2 regions of the Bradyrhizobium sp. USDA 4503 genome follow, and region 2 is predicted to be linked to the other one. Evidence: predicted binding sites of a transcription regulator. Region 2 holds the regulator's gene; the other holds the start of a gene.

Region 1 (10,207 bases), 1.3 Mb from region 2:
CCATCTTGACGCCCTCGGGCCCCTCGAGCACGGCGGTGCCGTCGCGGACTTCGACCACCGACCATCCCGGGATGGTGCTCGGCCGCGTCTCCGGCGCCGCCGCCGGCGCCTGCTTCGGCCCCAATGCGGCGGCCTGTGCATTCAAGGTCGTCGGCGCGGCGCCCAAGGCGAGCGGGCGCGGGCTGGCCGGTGTGGTTTTGGGAATGCTGCCGGTGACGACGGGGTCGGCGTTGGACGCGGCCCGGCGCGGGCCCTCGTTCTTTCGGCTCGGCGCCACCTCCGCAATGTGCGGGGCCGGCGCTTCCTTCTGGGCCACCGGGACCGGGGCGGGAGCTGCAAGGTCGTGCCAGTTGGCTCCGCCGGTCCATCCCAGCACGAAGCTTGCAGCGAGTGCGGTCGCTGCCAAGAGCGCGGTGCCGATGCGGTCGGCAAACGGCTCCCGCAGCAGCAGGGCGGCGTCGTGGTTCTCGCCGGTGACATCCCAGAGGTCCGCCGTCTGTGCCGGCGAATGACCCTCCGGCACATCCGTCGGCCAGATGTTCGCAGCGTTGATCGGCTCGCGGTCTTGCATGGCGTGACCTGTGTTCGATGGCGCGAAGCATGATCCTCGAAACTAAATCGAGCCTTAATTTTCGGTGACCGAACTGCGGCGGCACGAAGTCTTTTGGTCGCAGGCCCCCGTAGATGCCCGGGTATCTTCCGCACCAGCGGTCGTTTCCGGACGTCGTCCCCGCAAAGCGGGTCGTCGCGGCGCGCGGGCGGGGCTATAGCGGTCGCATGCTCGATTTCGCCGCACAATATGCAGCCTTTCAGCGCCGCGACCCGGCCTGGGACGGCGTCGTGTTCGTCGCGGTCAAGACCACCGGCGTGTATTGCCGCCCGGTCTGCCGGGCGCGCACGCCGCTCGCGCGCAACGTGCGGTTCTATGGCAGCGCGGCGTCGGCCGAGCGTGCTGGCTTCAGGCCCTGCCTGCGCTGCCGTCCCGAGGCGGCGCCGTTCTGCCCGGCCTGGAAGGGCACCAGGACCACGGTCGAGCGCGCCCTGGCGCTGATCGAGGAGGGCGCGCTCGACCGCGGCAATGTCGAGGCGTTGGCGGGGCGGCTCGGCGTCGGCGCGCGGCATCTGTCGCGTCTGTTCGCCGAGCATCTCGATGCCTCGCCGCTCCAGGTCGCGCTGTCGCTGCGCGTGCAGCGCGCCAAGCGCCTGATCGACGGCAGCGAGCTGCCGCTTGCGTTGGTGGCGCAGCACGCCGGCTTCTCCAGCGCGCGGCGCATGAATGCCGCATTCGCAAAACTCTACGGCCGCTCCGCCGCGTCGCTGCGGGGCAAGCGGCCAGCCGTCACGATGCAATCAACCCCGATGGAGATCGGCAATGGCCAAGAGCTACGGCACCGTCAGTGCGGAACAGAAGCTTAAGATGAGCGGCCTCGCATTCGTGCAGGGTCTCGCCAGCGGCGCATTGCCGCTCAACACCATCGCGCGGACACTCGGTTATGACGTCGCCGAAGCCGAGCGCGGCCGCGTCGTCGTCACGCTGGTACCGACCGACGCGCATCTCAATCCGGCGGGCACCGTGCATGGCGGCCTCACCGCGACGCTGCTCGACAGCTGCATGGGGCTTGCGGTGCAGTCGACGCTCGATGCCGGCACCAGCCAGACCACGCTCGAGTTCAAGATCTCGCTGGTGCGTCCGATCACGCCCGACACCGGTCCGATCAGGGCGGAAGGCAATGTGCTCAATTGCGGCCGTCGCATCGGCACCGCCGAAGGCAAGGTCACCGACGAGCAGGGAAGATTGCTCGCGCACGGCACGACGACGTGCCTGATCTTCCCGTCTTGACGCAAATTGCGGCCGCGAGACCGCGCCGGCGCTGCATCGGGAGATACGATGCCGGCGCAGCAATATTGGAATGCCTCCAGCAAGCCTGCGGCTTAGAGACCTTCAAGTTCACCGTGCCGATCGATTGCGTTACCCGAACGCGCATCAAGCGCGTTCGGGTAGTCATGATGCGATCGTCGATGGAGCCATGCACTCTGGCCGTGCTCAGCGCGGCCCTTCCGGATATCCCGGCATGTTGCTCCAGCCGGCGGGCAGCTCGCCGCCCGGCCGCGACGCGGCTCCGTCGCTTTCGGGCAAACGAATGAGGCCGAGCTGCAGCATGGCGGTGATCGCATCTTCCTGTCCGAACTCTTCGGCGATCCGTCCGTCCTGCACGCGCAGCACGGTGGTGCCGGCGAACGTCATCTTGCGGCCGGAGGCCGCGGGCAACGAGCCGAGGCGGAAGTCGCTGAACGCAGGTCCCGTGTGCGTACCGCCGCCTTCCCAGCGGCCGACGACGAGATCACCTTCCGCGACGAGATCGCCGACGCCCCAGAAATTGAGATCCGGAAAGGCTTCGCGAAATTCGGTCATGAACTGCGTGACCGCGGCGCGGCCCTTCTTCGGTTCGTGCATCGGGTAGTGCACGACAATGTCTGCTGTGGCGAGCTCGTTGATGATGCGCGGATTCCAGGGGTTGCCCCAGAACTCCTTGAACCACCGGCCGACGACGTTCTTGTTTTCCTCTGACATCTCTTCGTCTCCATTTGCGCGTTGCCAGTATCGCGACCGGCGCTCTCTCGATGCGCGCAGTGAACATTTGGAGGCGTGTCTCGCACCACCCGATTTCAGATCGGGCGAGCGATCGAGTTTCAGACGAGATTCCGCTGTGTCGATATGGCGCTTAGCACGGCTTCTCGAGCGTCGTCGCGGAATCGGGAAGCGGGTGGCTCGCGAAAGACGAATGCGAGAATCTGATTGCGATCACGCAGGAGAACATCATGCGCAACTTCGATGCGATCGCCGCGCTGCGCGGCGACGGACTTCGTAACGAGCTGCGGGCGCTGCTCGATCGCGCTGCGATCGAGCCTCGTTCCGAATTGTTCGCCAGAAGCGACGGGATGCTTCAGTCCGGTCCGGACGCCACCCCGAAGGCGGTGCGCGACAACGTCGTGCCGCTGAAGACGAAGGCGGCTTAACTCAGGACAGCGGCGGCCTTACCGCCACACCGACTTGTCGGCGTCCCAGCGCTGGCCCTTGAACTCCTTGAGCAGCGCGTCGATCGCGCCGTTGTCGTCCCTGGTCTCGCTGCCTTCCTCGTCGCTGCTGGAATCGTCGGACAGATTGAGCTTGGCGCCGGCGCTGTCGTCCGATGTCGAAACGGTGGGGCTCGAGACCCACAGCATCAGCCGGTCAGAGCTGCCGGGCTTGTCGGGCGAGACCAGGGCAGTGATCTCGTAATTCTGGGTGAGGCCGAGTGCCGGGTAAATCGCGCTGGGCCGCTTCAGCACCAGCTTGAGCTTGCCGGTGTTCGCGTTCCACGTCGCCGAGGCGGGCTTTGCGGCAAGCGTCTTCGCCAGCACGCCCGCGATCGCGGTTGCCAGCTTGTCATGGTTGAGTTTGTCGCCCTCGCGCCAATCGGCGGCAGCAAAGCGGATGGTGCGGTCCATCTCGACCACCCCGCTGGTCCAGCCGGCCGCGGTCACGCCGGGCGCGGATTTCGCCTTGGCGAGCAGCGCGCCGGCGTGCTCGGGATCGACGGTGAGGTTGATGGTCTGCTCGCCGGAGCGCATCGCATCGCAGGTCACCGCAAGGCTGGAGGTGCCGATCTCGACGGCCTCGCCTTTCAGGCTCTTGAGGAAATCCGCCGCCGCATCGAGCTTCACCCGCACACCGATCGATTCCGGCGAAACGTCAGTGAAATCCTTCGGCTGCGGCGTGATGCCGTCCTCGGTGGCCTGGTTGTCCTGGAATTCCTTCTCGCTGAGATCGGAATTGTCCGTCGAGGCGACCTCGGTCACGGTCTGGCCGATCGTGATCTGGCCGCGGAACTCAAAACCGTCGCCGGTTTGCTTGCGGTTCAGTTTGACGGTGACCGGCTGCTTGTCGGCGACGCTCTGGGCGGTGCCGGAAAGCGTCTGGCCGCTGACGGTCAGGTTGGCGACGAAGCGGTCCTTGCGGTCGGAGCTCTTGTCGGCGGGATAGCAGACGTCGAGCACGGCCGCGGTCACGGTCTTGCCCTGGCGGGTTTCCTTCAGCACGACGTCGGCATTGCCGTCCATCAGGCCGTCGATCGAGGTGAAATAGCGCGTCTCGGGGCCATTGGCGGGAGCCGCCTTCGATTGCAGCTTCATCTGGGCGAGGGCAGGCGCCGAGGTGACGGCAAGACCGAGCAGCAGGAGCGGGAGCGCGCGCATACGATAAGTCCTCGAAGGGCAGAATCGGTTCCGTCGTAACTAGCAAACCTCCATGTCATTGGCCAAAAAAGAAGGCCGCCTAACGGCGGCCGCGCGCCGCGATCGCGGTCATGTGCGTTCGTCAGGTTCCTCGCCGCCCTCCAGTCGGCCGCGCAGCACCGTCACGACCCGGCTCACGGTTTCGAGGTCCTTCATCGACAGCCCGTCGGCGAGGCCGTTCACCCAAGGCAGCTGCAGGCGCATGGCCGCGTCGAAGCTTTGCCGCCCCTTGGCGGTCAGCACGACGAGCTGGGCGCGGCGGTGATGCGGGTTGGTTTCGAAGGCGACGAGCCCGTCCCGTTCGAGGTCGTTGACGATCCGCTGCACGTTCTGTCGGGCAGCGCCGAGGTCGCGCGCCAGCCATGCGACCGGTTGCGGGCGCTCTGTGGCGACGATGGCGCCGAGGATCTGCCAGCGCGCGCTGGTCAGCCCGAGCCCGGCCACCAGCCGGTCGCCTGATGTGAACAGCAGGCTGTTGAGCCTGAACAGGTCGGGAATCAGGGTGCTCAGGGCTTCGCCCGCCGGCGTTCGTTTTGCATTCGGCATTTGTCATCATATAAACGTATTGACACCATGATGTCAATTTCTGTATGTATCCGTCAGTCCGGAATGACATCATAACACCATATCGAACGGAGCCAACCATGCCGCAGATGCGCCCCCTGGACCCCGCTTTCCCGATCGACCGCCAGCTCGCGGTCGATGCCAGCAACGTCGTGCTCGTCAACCTCTTCACGCTCGATGCGGCCGACGAGGACACGTTTCTCAAGGCCTGGCAGGACGACGCCGCCATCATGAAGCGGCAGCCGGGCTTCATCTCGACCCAGCTGCACCGCGCGCTCGGCGAGAGCCCGGCCTATCTGAACTACGCGGTCTGGGAATCGACCGCCGCCTTCCGCGCCGCCTTCATGAACCCCGAGTTCAGGGCCAAGCTCTCGGCCTATCCGGCCTCGGCGGTAGCCTCGCCGCACCTGTTCCAGAAGGTGGCGGTGCCGGACATCTGCGTGGCGTAACGGACTGTCAGGCCGTCGCGTCAAGGATCGCTCAGCTGTGCACGAGGATGCCAACCCCAAGCGTGGAAGCAGCGGCCAGAAACGAGATGTCCAGAAATCGCAACGGCGCTTTTGGACGATGACCGGCAGAACCCGAAATGACGTAATAGACGCCATAACCCGCGCCGAGGACGACAAACGTCAGCGTTTGCCTGAGCCAGAACGTCAAGACGACCGCAAGATCATCGATGCTGTCCAGGGCATAGGCGCCGACCGCGAGCAACGTGCCGATCGCGTAGAACAGCACGAGCGTTGACGTCAGTGATTTGGCGTCGCGGGACATCAGATGATCCTTGCATCCCGATCGTAATCAAACTGCAAAAAAGAAGGCCGCCCGGAGGCGGCCTTCGATCTCGATAGGGATGGGGGAGGCTTAGAAGCCGCCCATGCCGCCCATTCCACCCATGCCGCCGCCGCCCGGCATTGCCGGCGCCGCGTCCTTTGGCAGTTCGGCGACCATGGCTTCGGTGGTCACGAGCAGACCGGCCACGGAGGAGGCGTCCTGCAAGGCGGTGCGCACCACCTTGGCGGGGTCGATGATGCCCTTGTCGACCATGTCGACATAGTCCTCGGTCTGGGCGTCGAAGCCGAAGGTCTCCGACTTGTTCTCGAGGATCTTGCCGACCACGATCGAGCCCTCGACACCGGCGTTCTCCGAGATCTGGCGGACCGGAGCTTCGAGCGCCTTGAGCACGATGTTGATGCCGGCCTGGACGTCGGCATTCGGGTTGGTGAGCCGGCCGACCGCCTTCTTGGCGCGCAGCAGCGCGACGCCGCCGCCCGGCACGATGCCTTCCTGCACCGCGGCGCGGGTCGCGTTCAGCGCGTCCTCGACACGGTCCTTCTTCTCCTTGACCTCGACCTCGGTCGCACCGCCGACCTTGATGACGGCAACGCCGCCGGCGAGCTTGGCGAGGCGCTCCTGCAGCTTCTCACGGTCGTAGTCCGAGGTGGTCTCCTCGATCTGCGCCTTGATCTGGCCAACGCGGGCGTCGATGTCCTTCTTCTTGCCGGCGCCCTTGACGATCGTGGTGTTCTCCTTGTCGATCACGATCTTGCCGGCGCGGCCGAGCATGTTGATCGTGACGCTCTCGAGCTTCATGCCGAGGTCGTCGGAGATCAGCTGACCGCCGGTCAGGATCGCGATGTCCTCCAGCATCGCCTTGCGGCGATCGCCGAAGCCCGGCGCCTTGACGGCGGCGACCTTGAGCCCGCCGCGCAGGCGGTTGACGACCAGGGTCGCCAGCGCCTCGCCCTCGACGTCCTCGGCGAGGATCAAGAGCGGACGGCCCGACTGCACCACGGCTTCCAGCACCGGCAGCATGGACTGCAGGCCGGACAGCTTCTTCTCGTGCAGCAGGATGTAGGCATCCTCGAGCTCGGCGGTCATCTTCTCGGCGTTGGTGATGAAGTAGGGGCTGAGGTAGCCGCGGTCGAACTTCATCCCCTCGACGATATCGACCTCGGTCTCGAGCGACTTGTTCTCCTCGACGGTGATCACGCCCTCGTTGCCGACCTTCTGCATCGCCTGCGCGATCATCTTGCCGATCGCGGCATCGCCATTGGCCGAGATGGTGCCGACCTGGGCGACTTCGGACGAGGAGGCGACCGGCTTGGCGCGCTTCTCGATGTCCTTGATCACGGCCGCGACCGCGGTGTCGATACCGCGCTTGAGGTCCATCGGGTTCATGCCGGCGGCGACCGACTTGGCGCCCTCGCGGACGATGGCCTGCGCCAGCACGGTCGCGGTGGTGGTGCCGTCACCGGCGGTATCGTTGGTCTTGGAAGCGACCTCGCGCAGCATCTGCGCGCCCATGTTCTCGAACTTGTCGTCGAGCTCGATCTCCTTGGCGACGGTGACGCCGTCCTTGGTGATGCGGGGAGCGCCGAAGCTCTTCTCGATGACGACGTTGCGGCCCTTGGGGCCGAGCGTCACCTTCACGGCGTTGGCGAGCACGTCGACACCGCGCAGCATGCGGTCGCGGGCCTCTCCGGCGAATTTTACGTCCTTGGCAGCCATTGGTTTGAACTCCTGTCAGTTTTGAGAGACGCGCTTGCCGTTTCCGCGCTCGTCATCGCCGGGCTTGACCCGGCGATCCATCGCCTTGGTAAGAACTCTTGGGAAGCGTGATGGATGCCCGGATCAAGTCCGGGCATGACGATGCGAGTGGTGCGGTCGCGCGGTTGAATGGCGATCAGGCCAGCACGCCCATGATGTCGGACTCCTTCATGATCAGGAGCTCCTGGTTGTCGAGCTTGACCTCGGTGCCCGACCATTTGCCGAACAGCACGCGGTCGCCGACCTTGAGGTCGATCGGGATCAGCTTGCCGGCCTCGTCGCGGCCACCCGGGCCGACGGCGACGATCTCGCCCTGGGACGGCTTCTCCTTCGCCGAGTCCGGAATGATGATGCCGCCCTTGGATTTCTCCTCGGCATCGATACGCTTGACCACGACGCGGTCGTGCAGGGGGCGGAAGGTGGATTTAGCCATGACGTTCCCTCTTGGAGGCTCGGTTTCAGGTCCGGTTCATCGGGACCGGTGTTGGATGCCGGCCCGGTCGGCGCTGGGCAGGACGCCCGACGCTCTTAGCAATCGTGGTGCGAGAGTGCTAATTGTGGGCCGGGAAATATGGCTTGGCGCAGTTTCTGTCAAGCAAACGGGTTAAGGCCTTGGTGAGGCCAATATAGGATGGTGGACCAGAAACCAAATCGTAGCGATGACGTAATTTTGTCAGACGTCATTGCTCCGTCTTAAGTTTTACGCTTGGCTGCAGGACGGGTGCGGCCGGGACATAGTCGGGGGATGCATATGATCAGGTCATTCAACGCGCGATTGGTCGCACGGTTCGCGGCTGTTTCGGCGCTGACGACACTCTTGGGGGCGTGCGGCAGCATGAGCCTGCCGTCGTTGTCGTCGAACCCTGAGCCGGCGCCAGCCGAGCCGGGGGTCGCCCCCGAAATGCCCGCAAGCATCCGCGCCGATGAGATCGTCGGCCGCTGGGGTCTCGCCTCGTTCCAGAATCCCGCCGATCGCGCCCGCACCGAGGCCGCCGCGCGCGGCCAGTGCAAGCAGCCTTACGTGATCGGCGCCGGCCAGAACGGCGGCGTCATCATGCATCTGGCCGACCAGGCCACCCCGCAGGAACTGCGGCTGAAGGGTTCCCCGAGTGGCAAGAACTATATCGGCCCGCCTGGACCGACGCCCGGCGAGCAGGACCGCGAGATCGTCTCGTTCGACGGCCGCGTCATGATCACCCGCTTCGTCGACAAGGACGCCGGGGTCCGCTACGGCAACATGGTCTACGTCCGCTGCGCTCCGAGGGCGTAAAGGCCGGCGATCAGTTTTCCACCGATCTTTGCCGGTTCGCCTCTCCCCTTGTGGGAGAGGCCGGATTGCATCGCCAGATGAAATCCAGGCGAGGGGTCTCTCACCGCGAGTGAGCCCCTCTTCTGGCTAGCGGATAGAACCCCATATCCGGCGCGGATTGCATCCGCGCCACCTTCTCCCACAAGGGGAGAAGGGAAGGAGACCCGCAAACACGGCCTTATCGCCGCACGCCAACCCGATTGACGCCGCCATTCAAATTGCCGCCCGCATTGTGGCGGACCGCAGCGCGCGCCACCGGACGAGGCCTGAGCACAACGCCTGCCCGCGCCACGCAGCCTGCCGGATAACCGACATACGTGCAGTAAATCACGGCGTTGGCCGGTGCTGGACTGAGAGCGGCGCCTGCAAACCCCAACATCAGGCTCGCCGCTATTCCCGCAACCGTCACTGACTTGGTTGGAAAAATGTTCGTCCGACGCATGGTGATCCTCCTCATCGCACGTGAACTGAAGGTGATGGAGCCCGCTTCAGATGCGGCCCAAGGTATCGTCAGTGGCAAAAGGGGGAGGCGATGTTGACGTAGATCAACGCCGCGCGCGACCCGTCGCCGCGTGGGATTGATCTGCTTCATCGTGAAAGAGGGCGGCTCAGGGAGCCGCCCTCTTTCGCTGCCGTTGCGCCGGCTTCACTGACAGACGTACATGCGGCCGTCAGCCATCTTGGTCATCGTGCCGGGCTCGCAGCCGATACCATTGGCTGCCTTGTACTCCGTCCATCCGGCATATCCGTAGTACGGACTGATCCTCTGGTAGGCTCGTGCCGGATAGTAGGGCTGGCCGAAGTAGGGATCCGTCTGGGCGGCATACGAATTGGTCCAATCGTTTGTGCCCCAGCCGGAATAGGCCGGCGCGGTAGCGGCGGCCGCAGCGACCGCTGCCGTAGCGGCGACACCCGCGCCCACCCCGTACCCGTACGCGGCGCGCCGGGTCTGACGACGCGCGACGCCGGCGACGCTCACGGGCGTCAGCGGCCGGCCCACACGCGCCTGGGCACTTTCGACCGACGCCGAAAGACCGCCCCGCTCGGACCAGGTGATGGAGAACAGTGTCGCACAAGCGATAGTCGAAAGCGCAATTGCAGTATTTCGGACAATTCTTTGCGTCATGTTCAATCTCCAGTGTTGAGTACTCCAGTGGCTCCGCCCCAATCAGTGATCCGGTAGCAAGGCGCACGCCATCAGCGCGATTGAAAGAAGCCCGGCGCTCATCGTCGCACCTTCAAAGACGACCTCGCGCTGTGCTTACCGGCGGTTGGCTGTCCTCACCACAAGCTCAAACGCTCGCTTCCACCACGCGCCGCTTGTTGCACTTGCGGCGATTGCTATTGCGATACGAACTGCTTGCCAATTTTTAATAGGAGGCTCTGCACGTTGGTCACACGCAGCGAGCCGGCCGCGAATGTATGATCCGGCGCTGGACGAAAATGCGAATCCTCGCGCTGGGCGACCGGAATGATTCCGGAAGTCCCATGCAACCGGCACCCAATGTTGGC
Region 2 (10,207 bases):
ACCGATTTCTGCGTGGCATGGACCGCGCTCGATGCGCGCAAGGCCGGCTTCGAGACCTATGTGGTGGAAGATGCCTGCCGCGGCATCGACACCCAGGGATCGCTCGCCAAGGCCTGGGACGACATGGCCAAGGCCGGCGTCAAGCGCATCCAGTCCTCGGATATCGCGTAAGACGCAGCCTCGCGAGATTCGCATGGCCGAGCCTGCGTCACCTCATGCATTCGATCTCGCGCAGCGCCTGCCGTCGCCGCGCATGGCTGGCCTGATCGTCCGGATCACCGGTTATCGCGAGACCGCAACGGGCCGGTTCGCGCAGCGGCAGACCGCGCCGCTGATCGTCCCGCTGATCATCAGTTTCGGCTCGCCGTTCCTGATCGCGCTGTCGCGCGAGCCCGGTGCGGCCGACCGTCAGCTCAGCTTCGCCGCCGGCCTGCATGCCGGGCCTGTCTACATCGAGTCCGACGGCCACGCTGCCTGCGTGCAGGTCGATTTCACCCCGCTCGGCGCCTACGGCTTCTTCGGCGGCGCCGTGACCGACCTGGTCGGGCGCATGGTCGATATCGACGATGTGCTCGGCCATGATGGCCGTCGTCTGCGCGAGCAACTCGGCGCCGTGACCTGCTGGCAGCGCCGCTTCGACCTGATCGAGGCGTTCGTGCTGCGCCGTGCCGGCCACATGCCGTCTCCCGAAGTCGCGTTCGCCTATCGAAAACTGGCGCGTTCGGCCGGCGCCATCAGCATCACGGCATTGGCCGACGAGATCGGCTGGAGCCGCAAGCATCTGGCCGGCCGGTTTCGGTCCGAACTCGGCCTCGCCCCCAAATCGCTGGCGCGCATGATGCGGTTTCACCGGGCGAGCCGGCTGGCACAAAGCCAAGCCGCGCTTGGCTGGGCGGGGATCGCGGCGGAAAGCGGCTATGCCGACCAGGCCCATCTCGCTCGCGAGTTCGTCGAATTCGCGGGCGAACCGCCAACCGCCTGGGCGCGCCGCCAGGCCTTGACCGACCGCCGGCTGGTTCACGCCGGCGATGGGCTGGCGGACTGGTAACAAACCTTCAAGCCGACGCCGCGTTGCCCCGTGCAGGATGGCGCCGTCAGCCAAGGAGGTGAGCGACCATGACGCACGACATCGAACCGCCCCGCATCTACCCGACCCTGCGCTGCAAGGATGCCGAGGCGATGACCAATTGGCTCACGACGGTGCTTGGGTTCACCGAACACGTCGTCTACCGCGATGGCGGCGTGATCCATCACGCCGAGCTCGCCTATGGTTCCTCGATGCTGATGCTGGGTCAGAGCCCTGACGACGCCTATGGCAAGCTGGTCGGCGACCTCGACCACCGCCGCACCGACTCGATCTATATCGCCGTCGACGATCCCGACGCGCTGCACGCGAAGGTCAAGGCTGCCGGAGCGAAGATCGAGATGGAACTGCGAAACACGGATTATGGCAGCCGCGACTTCGCCTGCCGCGATCCGGAAGGAAATCTCTGGAGCTTCGGCACCTATTGGCCGAAGGCACACGAGAAGCCGCGACCGTGAGCCCGCGCAATCCGCGAGCTCACAGACGGGTGTCCGGGATCGGACGGATCAGGCGCTGATGTCAGCGGTCGGGGCGGCCTTGGCGCCGCCCTTGGAGACGCCGACCAGCGCCGGACGCAGGATGCGCTCGCCGATCATGTAACCGGCCTGCACGACCTGCACCACGGTGCCCGACGGCACCGACGGATCAGGCACCTCGAACATCGCCTGCTGGAAGTTCGGATCGAACTTCTCGCCGATCGGGTCGAACTTCTTGACGCCGTTCTTCTCCAGCGCGTTGAGCAGCGAACGTTCGGTCAGCTCGACGCCTTCGATCAGCGCCTTCAGGCCGGGATCGGCGGCTTCCTTGGTCTCGGCCGGCACCGCATCGAGCGCGCGCTGCAGGTTGTCGGCGATATCGAGCACGTCGCGGGCAAAGCCGGTGATGCCGTAGGTCTTGGCGTCGGCGACCTCGCGGCGGGTGCGCTGGCGGAGATTCTCCATCTCGGCCAGGGTGCGCAGCGTCCGGTCGCGCGCCTCGGCGAGTTCCTTGGTCAGCGCCTCCGCCGATCCGGCTTCGGGCTCGTCAGGCATGATGTAGGGCTTCGAGACCACGGGCTCACCCGTCGGCGCCGAATTCTCGGTGTTGTCATTGGCCCGGTTCGGATCGGTCATGGCTTGCCTTCTCGAAAACTCGCGTCGGTTCAAATCTTGGGGATTGCTTGCCGGGATATCGTGCTTTGGGCGGCGAAAATCAAGCGCAACATACCGGTCTCGGGAACTGGGATCTCCGGCTTGGGTGAAGAAAACCCGTCAAATGAAAGCGAAATCGCCCCCCGGTCAGCCGCCCAGCATCTTGCTGACGATGCGCGCGGCATAATCGACGGTCGGGATCACCCGCGCATAGTTCAGCCGCGTCGGTCCGATCACGCCGAGGACGCCCACGATCCGCCCCTGGGCGTCGCCGTAGGGCGCGATGATGGTCGAGGAACCCGACAGCGAGAACAGCTTGTTCTCCGAGCCGATGAAGATCCGCACCCCCTCGCCGCGTTCGGCGCGGCCGAGCAGATCGATCACGCCGCGCTTGGTTTCGAGATCGTCGAACAGCGACTTGATGCGCTCGAGATCGTCGAGCGCATGCAGGTCCTCCAGCAGATTGGCGTGACCACGCACGATCAGCTGGCGGTCCTCATTCTCGCCGCCGGACCAGCTCGCAATGCCCGCCGCGACCACCTTCTGCGTGAGCTGATCGAGCTCGGCGCGGTTTTGCGTCAGTGCCGTCTCGAGCTCGAGCCGCGCTTCGGCCAGCGTCCGGCCGCGGATCCGCGCATTGAGGAAATTGGTCGCCTCGGTCAGGGCTGAGGATGGAACACCCGGCGGCAGTGCCAGCACGCGGTTTTCGACCTGGCCGTCTTCGCCGACCAGCACGACCAGCGCCTTCTCCGGCTCCAGCCGCACGAACTCGATATGCTTCAGCCGCGCATTCGACTTTTGCGTCAGCACCACCGCCGCGGCGCGGGTCAGGCCCGACAGCCGCGTCAAGGCCTCGCCGAGCGCGGCCTCAACGGATTGCGCGCGGCCGACGGCAGCAAGCTGGGTCTGGATCGATTGACGCTCGGCCTCGGTAAGGTCGCCGACCTGCATCAGCGCATCGACGAAGAAGCGCAGCCCGAGTTCGGTCGGCAACCGGCCGGCGGAGGTGTGCGGCGCATAGATCAGGCCGAGTTGCTCGAGATCCGACATCACATTGCGGACCGAGGCCGGCGACAGCGGTAATGCGATCAGGCGCGAAATGTTGCGCGAACCGACCGGCTCGCCGGTCGCGAGATAGCTTTCGACGATTTGACGAAAAATATCGCGCGAACGCTCGTTGAGCTGGGCGAGCCCGGCATGCGGCGCGATCAGGCCAATCGGATCGTGGTGAGTCACACTCCAGTCCCTCACAATTACTGCATAATTTGTCGATCCGGGAGGCCGATGACAAGCATGCATTCGGCCCCCTCGTACCGGACCATACCGGGGCCGAAAACCCTCGCCAAAACCCTTGCCGCTGCCCCTTCCCGCTCCTACAAGCACCGCCAGCCAATTTTCTCGGATTTCTGGAGGATTTCATGCGGCCAAGCCGCCGTGCACCCGACGAACTGCGTCCCGTGTCGCTGGAACGCGGCGTCGTCAAATATGCCGAGGGTTCCTGCATGGTGAAGTTCGGCGACACCCATGTGCTGGTGACCGCCACGCTGGAAGAGCGATTGCCGCCGTGGCTGAAGGGCCAGGGCCGCGGCTGGGTCACCGCCGAATACGGCATGCTGCCGCGTGCTACCCTGGAACGCACCCGCCGCGAGGCCTCGGCCGGCAAGCAGGGCGGCCGGACGGTCGAGATTCAGCGGCTGATCGGCCGCTCGCTGCGCGCGGCCGTCGATCTCGAGGCGCTCGGCGAACGCCAGATCACGGTCGATTGCGACGTCATCCAGGCCGACGGCGGCACCCGCACCGCCTCGATCACCGGTGCCTGGGTGGCGCTGGCCGACTGCATCAACTGGATGAAGACCCGCAACATGCTGAAGACCAACGTGTTGCGCGACAATGTGGCGGCGATCTCCTGCGGCATCTACCAGGGCACGCCGGTGCTCGATCTCGACTATGCCGAGGATTCCGAAGCCGACACCGACGCCAATTTCGTCATGACCGGCGACGGCCGGATCATCGAGGTGCAGGGCACCGCCGAGAAGACGCCGTTCTCGGAAGGCGAATTCCTGGCGCTGATGGCGCTGGCGCGCAAAGGTGTCGCGCGTCTGGTCGACTTGCAAAAGATCGCGGTGGCGTAGTCAGATTGGTCATGCACCGCCGAATCACCGGAAGGCTCGTCATCGCCACCCATAATCCCGGCAAGCTTGCCGAGATGCGGGAACTGCTGGCGCCGCACGGCGTGGAGGTGGTGTCGGCCGGCGAGCTCGACCTCGCCGAGCCCGAGGAGACCGGCAACAATTTTCGCGCCAACGCGGCGATCAAGGCGATCGCGGCAGCGAAGGCGACCGGACTGCCCGCCTTCGCCGACGATTCCGGCCTCGTGGTCGATGCGCTCGACGGAGCGCCCGGGATCTACTCGGCGCGCTGGGCCGGCGAGGGCAAGGACTTCATGGCGGCGATGACGCGGATCGAGCGGCTGCTGCAGGAACGCGGCGCCACCGCACCGGACCGGCGCAAGGCGCACTTCGTGTCGGCGTTGTGCGTGGCCTGGCCCGACGATCATCTCGAGCAGGTCGAGGCCCGCGTCGATGGAACCCTGGTCTGGCCGCCGCGTGGCACCGCCGGCTTTGGCTACGATCCGGCCTTCCTGCCCGACGGCTACACGCGGACCTTCGGCGAGATGACCAGCATCGAGAAGCACGGCCTGCCGCCGCTCGGGCTCGGCCTGTCGCATCGCGCCCGCGCCTTCGTGAAGCTCGCGGAGATCTGCCTTGAGCCACGCTGACCGAGAAGTCTTCGGCGTCTACGTGCACTGGCCGTTCTGCCTGTCGAAATGCCCGTATTGTGATTTCAACAGCCATGTGCGGCATGCGCCGGTCGACGAGGAGCGTTTCGTGCGCGCGTTCGCCCGCGAGATCGAGACGACGGCCGCGCGCGTGCCGGGGCGGCAGGTGTCCTCGATCTTCCTCGGCGGCGGCACGCCATCGTTGATGCAGCCGAAGACCGTCGGTGCCGTGCTCGATGCGATCGGCAAGCACTGGCAGGTGGCGCGCGATGTCGAGGTCACGCTCGAGGCCAATCCGACCAGCGTCGAGGCGACGCGCTTTCGCGGCTATCGCGCAGCCGGCGTCAACCGCGTCTCGCTCGGCGTGCAGGCGCTCGATGACGTCTCGCTGAAGGCGCTTGGCCGCCTGCACACCGCGCGCGAGGCGCTCGACGCGGTCGCGATCGCGCGCTCTGCGTTCGACCGTTACTCGTTCGATCTGATCTATGCCCGCCCCGACCAGACGCCGCGGATGTGGGCCGATGAACTGAAGCAGGCGATCTCGGAAGCGGCCGAGCATCTGTCGCTCTACCAGCTCACGATCGAGGAAGGCACGCCGTTCTTCGGGCTGCATGCCGCCGGCAAATTGCAGACGCCGGACGAAGCGACCGCGCGCGCGCTCTACGACGTGACGCAGGAGGTCTGCGCCCGCGAGGGATTGCCGGCCTATGAGATCTCCAATCACGCCCGCGCCGGCGCGGAGTGCAAGCATAACCTCGTCTACTGGCGCGGCGAGGAATATGCCGGCATCGGCCCGGGCGCACATGGAAGGCTCGACATCGATGGCGTCAGGCACGCGACCGCAACCGAGCGGCGCCCCGAGGCGTGGCTGTTGAACGTCGAGGAGCGCGGTCACGGCGTCGTCAGCGATGACAGCCTCAACAGCGAAGAACGCGCCGACGAGTTTCTGCTGATGGGATTGCGGCTCGCCGAGGGCATCGATCCCAAGCGCTATGCGAAGCTCTCCGGCCGCCAGCTCGACCCGCACCGGATCGCGATGCTGCGCGAGGAAGGCGCGATCGCCGTCGACGCCGACGGACGACTGCGGGTGACGACGTCGGGATTCCCGGTGCTCGACGCGGTCGTTGCGGATCTCGCCGCCTAGAACCTATCCCGTTCCGATTGAATCGGAACGAGGCTCTAGATTCTTGTTTTGACGCGTTTTCTTCACGCGAACCGGTATCCACGTCGCTCGAAACCGCTCTAGGTGCACGCTGCCAAAATATCGAAAACAACCCCATGCAAAGGAGCTGGCGGGTGCCGGCGCTCGACAAGGCAGCTTGACCGCCCGACGAAAATCAAGCGCCAAAGCTCTTCGGCGAGCCTGCCACCGGCGTGCTGCCGCCTGAGGCCACCTTCATGACCGCAAGGCCGCGCTCATTGGTGCCATCGGAGCGGAAGCGGAACAGACCGTCGATGCCGGCAAAGCCGGACGGATTGGTCAGAGTCTCCGGCGCAAAGCGCTGCGCCCCTTGCGTGCGCGCGAGCGCCGCCATTAGCGCCACGGCATCATAGGCAAGCGTCGCGGTGCGCACGGGCTCGCCGCCATATTTGCCGCGGTAGCGGCCGGCGAAGCTGCGGAAGCCGGACGGATCGGGCGCGGCGTAGAGGCCACCCTGCAAGACGGGGCTCGCGAACACCCGCGGATTGTCCCACAGCCCGGTGCCGAGCAGCTGGATGTTGCGCAGATTGGCGCCGGCTGCGGTCAAGGCATCGGCGGTCGCGACCACCGAATCACCATCGTCGGCGATCAGCAGCGCATCGGCCTGGCCGAGCGCCTGCGCCACGGTTCGCGCCGGCGTCGCGCGATCGGCGCCATATTTCTCGAATGCGACGACGCGGCCGTTCTTGCGGCCGACCGCCTGCTTGAACGCGGCCTCAACCACGTTGCCATAGGCGTTGTCCGGCACCATCGCGGCGAACGAGCGCTTTCCGATCCCCGCCGAGTAGTCGACGATGCGGTTGATGTCGGACTCCGGCAGGAAGCTCAGCAGATAGACGCCGCGCCCGGCCACGCTCGAATCGGTGGAGAACGCGATCACCGAGGTTCCGCGCGGCCGCGTCAGTTGCGCGACGGCCGGCACCGAGCCTGCGAACAGCGGTCCCAGAATGATCTCGGCGCCTTCGGACAGTGCCTGCTGGGCACCCTGCGATGCGCCCTGCGGGCTGCCGCCATCGTCCTTGATCAGGAGCTGGATGTTCGGGTTCTGAAATTCCGCCAGCGCCATTTCGGCCGCGTTCCGCATCGACTGGGCGGCAAGCCCGGCATTGCCGGACGCCGACAGCGGCAGGATCAGGCCGATCTTGACCTGCCCGGTGCCGACCGCCTGCGGCGGCTGCTGCGGGCCGGCAGGACCGCCTTCCTGGTTGCCGCCGAACGGGCTGGAAAACTGGCTCAAGCTTTGCTGCACGCCGGAACAGGCCGTCAGCAGCGGCGCGCCCACGATGAGGCCGAGCGCGGTCCGCCGGGTGGTGCCCGACGGCGGGGACTTGCGGTGATGCGGGCCTTCCATCGTCTCTCTTCTCTTGGCCGACCGTGATCAGCCAGGACTCCATCCAGCTCTGATGAGGCGGGTGGATTCAGGCATATTCTCGGCGAATAGTTAACTAAAACAAAAGGATTATGGCCCCGCGGCGCCCTTGCCGCGGCCTCCATTTCCCCCGTCAGCCAGCGTTCCGTCACCGCCGTTTGCGGATGTGGCGCAAGCGCCGCCATCCCTCTAGATTGGCATTATGCGCGCAAAAGCCAGTTCCCTCCACAGTTCGGATGCCACGACAGGCGCTGCGGCCAGAACATTTTCGATCGGCGGCCAGCAATTGGCCGCGCCAAGGGCAGCACCCGGGCTCCATCTGGTCGCGACCCCGATCGGAAATCTCGCCGACATCACCCTGCGCGCGCTGGAAAACGCTGGCCGGTGTCGACGTCATCGCCTGCGAGGACACGAGAATTACCCGGCGGCTGACCGAGCGTTATGCGATCGCCGCGGAGCTTGCGCTCTACCACGAGCACAACGCGGCCCAGGCCCGTCCAAAAATCCTGGAGCGGCTGGCGCAGGGCGCCGCGATCGCGCTGGTTTCCGACGCCGGCACGCCACTGATCTCCGATCCCGGCTTCAAGCTGGTGCGCGACGTCTGCGCCGCCGGGCATGCCGTCATCGCGGTGCCGGGGCCATCATCGGTGCTGACGGCGCTGTCGGTCGCGGCATTGCCGACCGACCGGTTTTTCTTCGAGGGATTTTTGCCCGCCAAGGAGCACGCGCGCCGCGCCCGGCTCAACGAGCTGGCGAGGGTCGATTCGACGCTCGTGATGTTCGAATCGGGCAATCGCGTACAGGACACGCTGCGCGATCTCGCCGCGATCATGGCCGGCCGCGATGCCGCGATCTGCCGCGAGCTGACCAAGCTGCACGAGGAAATCACGCGCGCGCCGGTCGCCGCGCTGGCGGCAAGCGCGGACGCGCTGGAAACGCGCGGCGAGTTCGTGCTGGTCATCGGACCTCCGGCCGATGATGCCGGGGTGATGGACCAGGATGCGCTCGACGATCTGCTGCGGGCGCAGCTCGGCCGCGGCAGCGTCAAGGATGCGGTCGCCCATGCGGTCGAACTGTCGGGCCGGCCGCGCCGCGAGGTCTATGCCCGTGCCCTCGAGCTTGCGAAGACCATCGGGGACGGCAATGGCGAAGACTGACAGCGCCTCGCCCGAGCGCGTCGCGGCGTTCCGGACCGGCATCTCGGCGGAGAGCCGCGCCGCAGCGCTTCTGATCGCCAAGGGCTATCGCATCCTGGCACGACGCTTCCGCACCCCCTTTGGCGAGATCGACCTGGTGGTGCGCCGGCGCAATCTGCTGGCCTTCGTCGAGGTCAAGGCCCGGGCCAGCCTCGACGACGCCGCCTATGCGGTGACGCCGCGGCAGCAGCTGCGCATCATCAATGCCGCCCAGGCCTGGCTGATGGCGCATCCCGAACATGCCGAATTCGAGCTCAGATTCGACGCCGTGCTGATTGCGCCGAAGAGCCTGCCGCGCCATTTGTTAGCGGCATTCGATGCCAGCCCTTAACGTTATCCTCAGACCTCGCGGAACATGCCTATGAAATTGAAGATCGCCGTCCAGATGGATCCCATCGCGCGCATCAATATTCGCGGCGATTCGACCTTTGCGCTGCTGCTCGAGGCGCAGAAGCGCGGCCACGGCATTTCCTACTACACGCCCGACAAGCTGTCGTTGCGCGGCGAGGAGCTGGTGGCGCCGGTGCAGCCTCTCACCGTGCGCGACGAGGTCGGCAATCATTTCACGCTGGGCGAGCCGAAGCGCGAAGCGCTCAACGGCTTCGACGTCGTGCTGCTGCGGCAGGATCCGCCGTTCGACCTCGCCTACATCACCTCGACCCATTTCCTCGAGCGCATCCATCCGAAGACCTTGGTCGTCAACGACCCGGCCAGCGTGCGCAACGCGCCGGAAAAGCTGTTCGTGATGAACTTCCCGAAGCTGATGCCGCCGACCCTGATCTCGCGCGATCTCGACGAGATCAACGCATTCCGCGACCATCATGGCGCCGTCGTCATGAAGCCGCTGCACGGCCATGGCGGCGCCGCCGTCTTCCGCGTGATGCCGCAGGACATGAACTTCGGCTCGCTGTTCGACATGTTCTCCGTCACGTTCAAGGAGCCCTGGGTGATCCAGCGCTTCCTCCCCGAGGTGAAGCATGGTGACAAGCGCATCATCCTGGTCGACGGCGAGTTCGCCGGCGCCGTCAACCGCGTGCCGGCGGCGGACGATCTGCGCTCCAACATGGTCCGTGGCGGCGCAGCCACGGCGACCGAACTCTCGGATCGCGAGAGCGAAATCTGCGCCACGCTCGGACCGGCGCTGCGCGAACGCGGCCTGCTGTTCGTCGGCATCGACGTGATCGACGGCAACCTGACCGAGATCAACGTCACCTCGCCGACCGGCATCCGCGCAATCCAACGGCTCAATGGCCCCGACGTCGCGGCGATGATTTGGGATACCATCGAGAAGAAGCGCGCCGCGAAATAATCCTCCCTTGTGCGCCGCACAGCTGGCTGAAATTTTAGCCAGCGTTCGATCGCGCATGCGTTCTCCTTATTCTTCTTGCCAGCTTGCGCAGGCGAGGGCAGCATCCGCTTGCCTGCGTCAGGTCAAGCAGCGGGTCAAC

Evidence for each region. The regulator HrcA, encoded in region 2, represses chaperone genes, less so after heat shock. The targets are predictions, from matches to a motif close to GTTAGCACTCNCNNNNNGNGAGTGCTAAC.
Region 1: the regulator HrcA is predicted to act here: its motif matches at 7,914-7,942, upstream of ACVMIH_RS33840 (co-chaperone GroES).

The regions. Positions count from the first base shown of each region.
Region 1 covers NZ_JBSRXS010000001.1:7,094,823-7,105,029, forward strand. Annotated here, with positions in the region: gene ACVMIH_RS33790 (hypothetical protein) at 1-571, opposite strand, end outside; gene ACVMIH_RS33795 (bifunctional transcriptional activator/DNA repair enzyme AdaA) at 778-1,416, shown strand; gene ACVMIH_RS33800 (PaaI family thioesterase) at 1,373-1,840, shown strand; gene ACVMIH_RS33805 (ester cyclase) at 2,045-2,572, opposite strand; gene ACVMIH_RS33810 (hypothetical protein) at 2,821-3,018, shown strand; gene ACVMIH_RS33815 (hypothetical protein) at 3,037-4,236, opposite strand; gene ACVMIH_RS33820 (MarR family winged helix-turn-helix transcriptional regulator) at 4,345-4,821, opposite strand; gene ACVMIH_RS33825 (antibiotic biosynthesis monooxygenase family protein) at 4,920-5,288, shown strand; gene ACVMIH_RS33830 (hypothetical protein) at 5,320-5,610, opposite strand; gene groL (chaperonin GroEL) at 5,701-7,347, opposite strand; gene ACVMIH_RS33840 (co-chaperone GroES) at 7,523-7,819, opposite strand; gene ACVMIH_RS33845 (hypothetical protein) at 8,138-8,656, shown strand; gene ACVMIH_RS33850 (hypothetical protein) at 8,874-9,152, opposite strand; gene ACVMIH_RS33855 (hypothetical protein) at 9,342-9,821, opposite strand; gene ACVMIH_RS33860 (hypothetical protein) at 10,037-10,207, opposite strand, start outside.
Region 2 covers NZ_JBSRXS010000001.1:5,796,712-5,806,918, reverse strand. Annotated here, with positions in the region: gene pncA (bifunctional nicotinamidase/pyrazinamidase) at 1-171, shown strand, start outside; gene ACVMIH_RS27715 (helix-turn-helix domain-containing protein) at 194-1,048, shown strand; gene ACVMIH_RS27710 (VOC family protein) at 1,117-1,542, shown strand; gene grpE (nucleotide exchange factor GrpE) at 1,591-2,196, opposite strand; gene hrcA (heat-inducible transcriptional repressor HrcA) at 2,362-3,450, opposite strand; gene rph (ribonuclease PH) at 3,633-4,346, shown strand; gene rdgB (RdgB/HAM1 family non-canonical purine NTP pyrophosphatase) at 4,358-4,993, shown strand; gene hemW (radical SAM family heme chaperone HemW) at 4,980-6,137, shown strand; gene ACVMIH_RS27680 (penicillin-binding protein activator) at 6,331-7,545, opposite strand; partial or broken gene rsmI (16S rRNA (cytidine(1402)-2'-O)-methyltransferase) at 7,766-8,720, shown strand; gene ACVMIH_RS27670 (YraN family protein) at 8,707-9,090, shown strand; gene gshB (glutathione synthase) at 9,121-10,068, shown strand.